DNA from 2 places in the Exiguobacterium sp. KKT215 genome. Region 2 is predicted to be linked to the other one. Evidence: riboswitches for the same ligand, from Rfam matches in the RefSeq annotation. Region 2 holds a riboswitch; the other holds the start of a gene.
The links. Region 2 has a riboswitch for FMN ahead of ACZ2GZ_RS04990 (ECF transporter S component). Riboswitches for the same ligand answer to the same signal wherever they lie in the genome.

Region 1 (2,480 bases), 220 kb from region 2:
CCGGCATGACATCGACCGAGAAGCTGTCACGATCGAACGTCGTCACGGTGAGACAGGTGCCGTTGACGGAGATACTGTCACCGAGCTTCACGTCCTCGAGGACGATTTTTCCGGCGAGCGTGAGCCGGAGGGACGGACCGTTGCGTTTCACTGCCTTGACACTACCGATTTCTTCAACGATTCCCGTGAACATCGGACTCCCCCTCTCGCATGATGAGTTTGATGTCGGCGCCGACCGTCTCGATCGATTGCACGTCATACCGATTGATTGCATCGAGCGGACCGTCATGATGCGAACGGTAAAATCCGCCCTTGCCGCCGAACACGCGCGGTGACTGGTACATGACCCACTCGTCGACGAACCGTCCGTCCAAGAGTGATGTGACGAGCGTCGGTCCCGCTTCGACGAGCAGGCGACCGATGCCGCGTGCGTAGACGTCTTGCAGCACAGCGTCGAGCGACGTGTACGCCGCGAGTTCGACGCCGCGCTCGATGAACGCGTCCCGCTTCGTTTGATCGTCGGACGTCGTGTAGAGTAGCACCGGCACATCGTTCGCCGTCCGGACGAGCTGACTTGACAGCGGCGTGCGTAACTCTCGGTCTAGCACGACCCGGAGCGGTTCCGTCGTCTCGCGGTCGAGCCGGACGGTGAGGGCCGGGTCATCAGCGAGGACAGTGCCGACACCGGTCAAAATCGCATCGACCGACGCCCGCAGTTCATGGACGTCCCGTCTCGCTTCGGTTCCGGTCACCCACTTGCTGTCACCGGTATCGAGGGCGACTTTGCCGTCAAGGCTCGTCGCCGTCTTTAAGATGACATACGGCCGTTTCGTCTCGAGCGAGCGCAAGAACGCCACGTTGAGCGTTCGTGCCTCACTCTCGAGCAGTCCGACCTCGACATCAATCCCGGCCGCTTTCAATCGAGCGATGCCTTGCCCTGACACGAGCGGATTCGGGTCGCTCATCGCGATGACGACCCGTTTGATGCCCGACTCTACGACTAAATCGGCACACGGCGGTGTCTTGCCATAATGCGAGCACGGTTCGAGCGTGACATACATCGTGGCGCCATAGGCGGCAGCACCGGCCATGCGGATGGCGTGCACTTCGGCGTGCGCTTCCCCCGCCTTCAAGTGGGCGCCGAACCCGACGACCCGACCGTCCTTGACGACGACGGCCCCGACGCGCGGATTGACGCCGGTCGAAGAGGCGGATTTGGCCAATTGGATGGCTTGTTGCATGTACTGTTGCATAATCTCCCTCCTTGTTTCGTACAAACAAAAAGACCTCAAGGAATGATCCTCAAGGTCTCGGTGGGAGTCGTCCGTCGTCATTTGGGCAAGCCAAATAAGCGTTTTCTTTACAGAAAAACGTACGACGAACTACAGGTCGCGTGGACCTGTCATGTTTCCTTCTCCCATCCAGACTATACTGTCGGCTCTAGAATCGCACTAGATCCACCGTTCGCACACGTGCGACCGGGTCACGGACTTAAGGCTCGCGCCCATCACCGCCGGTTGGGACTTTCACCCGACCCCGAAGGAATATTTGTTTGTACGTCTCCACTTTAGCGCAAAAATAAATGGATGGCAAAACGAAATGCGCAAAAAAAGCGCCGCTCGTGTGAGCAACGCTTTGTAAATCAAGCCAAGAATAAAACGACGAGGAGTCCGACAACCCAGCAATAGAAGGAGAAGTATTTGAGCTCGCCTTTCGCCATGATGTGCTGGAACCATTTGAGCGAGATGGCCGTGAGCGCATACGAGGCGATGAACGCCAAGATGAGCGGTCCGAACAAATCACGTGTTTCTGGATTCGTGAACAACTCCGGTCCCTCTAAAATCGTCACCCCGAGACTGATCGGGATGAACAGGAAGAACGAGAAGCGAAGCGCCGACTCTTGTTTGATGCCGAGCAACATCGCCATGACGATTGTCGCCCCGGAGCGACTGATCCCTGGGATGAGCGCGACCGCTTGAGCGAGACCGATTAAGATGGCGTCGCGGAGCGTGATGCCGCCGTCTCCTTTATTCCCTCGCATATTCCGGATGAACCAGAGCGCGACCCCGGTCAGGATAAGCGTATAACCGACCGTGGCGACGCCGCTGAGCTTCTCGCCAATCCAATCGCCGAACAGGACGCCGAGCACACCGGCTGGGACCGTGGCGACGAGCAAGAGACCAATGAACTTGACGTCGACCATCGTCTCGTCACTGCGGTCCTTTTTAAACAAGAACGTCCACAGACTGACGACGAGACGGACGACGTCCTGCCGATAAATCGTTAACACGGCGAGCAACGAGGCAAAGTTCACGAAAATCTCGAAGGAGAGCCCCGGTAACTCGATATCAAACAGCTCTTGGAAGATGACCAAGTGACCGCTTGATGAGATTGGAATCGGCTCGGTGAACCCTTGAATCAAGCCGAGTAGGAGATAAAATAACCATATTGTCATATCGTAACATCCTCTTTTCTTATTT
Region 2 (2,480 bases):
GTCATAGACGACATCATAATGATCGCGCGATAAGTCTTTCATCGTCGCCACCGATTGTCGGTCTCCTTTGATCGAACGGATTCCTTCCGCCTCGGGCACTTGGAGTTGTCCTCGCGTCACAATCGTCACATCATCCCCGGCTTCCGCCAACCGAAGTGCCAATCGCTTTCCGAAATAACGTGACCCGCCGAATATCAATACTTTTCTCATCGTCCCTACCCCTCCTACATAAAAATGACATCTCTTTTCATTTTCCCTTGCATCCTCTCGCCTAATCTTCCACTTCCTTGAATTTTTTTGTTATTCTTATATATATAGAAAAGAAAGAGGCGAGGCCCATGCATCAAATCATGTTAGAAAAAGGATGGACGTGTGAGTTACCGAAGCAATACGCCATCTACCAAAGTTTATCGGATTTCAGCCGCTACTCGGTCCTTGACCAAGAAGAAGAGAGCGTCTGTTCATTCCAAATCACGACCGACACGTGTAAAATCACGGCGTTCCGCCCTTGGCAACATCACATCGAATTGGATGCGACGTCAAAAGTGATTCGCTTGATTTTGATGGAAGAAAACGACTGAACCAAAAAAAGGCCAATCGTCCATATGATTGGCCTTTCGTTTAGCAATCTCCAGGTGTCCCGGCGTTCGACGCCGTCCGGAAACTCGAACCGCATCCGCACGTGGCGATGGCGTTCGGGTTTTTAATCGTAAACCCGCCACCGAGCATCGACTGCTTATAGTCAATCTCGAGGCCATCGACGACGCCATGATCGGCTTCAGCAACGATGACACGGACGCCGTGATGGTCGAACTGGATATCTCGATCCGTCTTGTCTTCATCAAACCCCATCCCGTACGAGAGGCCGGTGCATCCCCCACCTTGTACCTTGATGCGCAAGTACTGATTTTCGGGGTGTTCTGTCTGTTTCATCATATCGATGACTTGCAATGCAGCTGACTCTGTCAAATGAATCATCTGAACTCCTCCTTCATTATCTTAACTTCAAGTCAACTGACTTGAGATTTTGTGAAATATCTTGTATAACTAAACTGTAACAAAAAAAATTAAATCGTTCCATCTTCGGGGCAGGGTGAAATTCCCGACCGGCGGTATTGAAGACATGATCTTCTCAGCCCGTGAGCGAGCAAGGCGTTGCTTGCTGATTTCGTGAGATTCGAAAGCCGACAGTATAGTCTGGATGGGAGAAGATGGCGGCATCCGACCGATATCCGGATGTTTTCTTTGGCGTGGTCTAAACGCCGACGAGAACATCTATTTCGTATGCGCGTAAACTCTCCCGATTGTTTGATACAATCGGGTTTTTCTATGCGACGGGTGCCATTCATCAAGGAGCGACAAAAGGAGAGATTTTGATGAAAACAACGCGCAACAAACGATTGACAACACTGGTGACGCTATCGATGCTCGGGGCCATTTCTTTTGTCCTCATGCTCTTTAACTTCCCGCTGCCATTCCTACCACCATTCCTAAAAGTGGACTTTAGTGACATTCCCGCGCTCGTCGCCGGAATCGTGTTCTCCCCACTCGCAGGCGTCGTGGTCGTCGCTCTAAAAAACGTCCTCTACTATGTCTTTAACGGTGGCGGCGTTCCGGTCGGTGAAGTCGCAAACTTCTTTGCAGGTGTCGCTTTCATGTATCCGGTCGCATGGTTCTACCATAAACGTAAAACGAATAAAGCGCTCGCTTCAGGCCTCGTGGCCGGCACAATCACGATGGCACTCAGCTTGGCGATTTTGAACTATTTGCTCATCTTACCAGCATACGCGTTCTTCTTCGGCATGACCGAGATGGCGCAACCGGCAGTCAAAACGGACCTCGTCCTCTATGGCATCTTGCCGTTCAACCTTATTAAAGCGTTGTTGATCAGCGCCTTGTTCGTCCCACTCTTCCTCAAGTTGAAGCCGTGGATCGAACGCCAGCGGATGCAACTTCAAGCGTAACTGACATGCACCTCGATTTCGATCGAGGTGCTTTTTATTTGGATACGTTATGCTTAGGAGAGGATTGGAGGAGATGGATTGAACACGACTGAAGAGGTGACCCTTTTTTTAGAAAATGATGATGAATTGATGCGTCTATTGACGACCGTCGCTTCGCTCAATTTACCCGACTGGTGGATCTGTGCCGGATACGTACGGGCGAAGATATGGGATGACGTGCACGGCTATCCAGTACCGACGCCGACCGAAGATGTCGACGTCATCTACTTTGACCAATCTCACAACGACGAAGCAATCGAAAAAGAGTATGAGGCACAACTATACGCTCTGTTACCAAACGTCCCTTGGTCGGTCAAAAACCAAGCCCGCATGCACCTGGTCAATCAATTGCCACCCTATCAGTCTGCGACCGACGCCTTGGCCCACTTCCCCGAGACCGTCACGGCCATCGGTGTCAGCCTCGACAACAGCGGACGGTTGAAGTTGGCTGCCCCTTACGGCATTGACGACATCATT

Region 1: another riboswitch for FMN. It lies ahead of ribD (bifunctional diaminohydroxyphosphoribosylaminopyrimidine deaminase/5-amino-6-(5-phosphoribosylamino)uracil reductase RibD); the one in region 2 lies ahead of ACZ2GZ_RS04990 (ECF transporter S component).

The regions. Positions count from the first base shown of each region.
Region 1 covers NZ_CM145756.1:731,376-733,855, reverse strand. The annotation lists gene ribE (riboflavin synthase) at 1-193, opposite strand, end outside; gene ribD (bifunctional diaminohydroxyphosphoribosylaminopyrimidine deaminase/5-amino-6-(5-phosphoribosylamino)uracil reductase RibD) at 174-1,253, opposite strand; FMN riboswitch at 1,406-1,548, opposite strand; gene ACZ2GZ_RS03850 (undecaprenyl-diphosphate phosphatase) at 1,643-2,455, opposite strand.
Region 2 covers NZ_CM145756.1:947,242-949,721, reverse strand. The annotation lists gene ACZ2GZ_RS05005 (NAD-dependent epimerase/dehydratase family protein) at 1-210, opposite strand, end outside; gene ACZ2GZ_RS05000 (hypothetical protein) at 339-581, shown strand; gene ACZ2GZ_RS04995 (HesB/IscA family protein) at 622-978, opposite strand; FMN riboswitch at 1,076-1,217, shown strand; gene ACZ2GZ_RS04990 (ECF transporter S component) at 1,377-1,964, shown strand; gene ACZ2GZ_RS04985 (nucleotidyltransferase family protein) at 2,043-2,480, shown strand, end outside.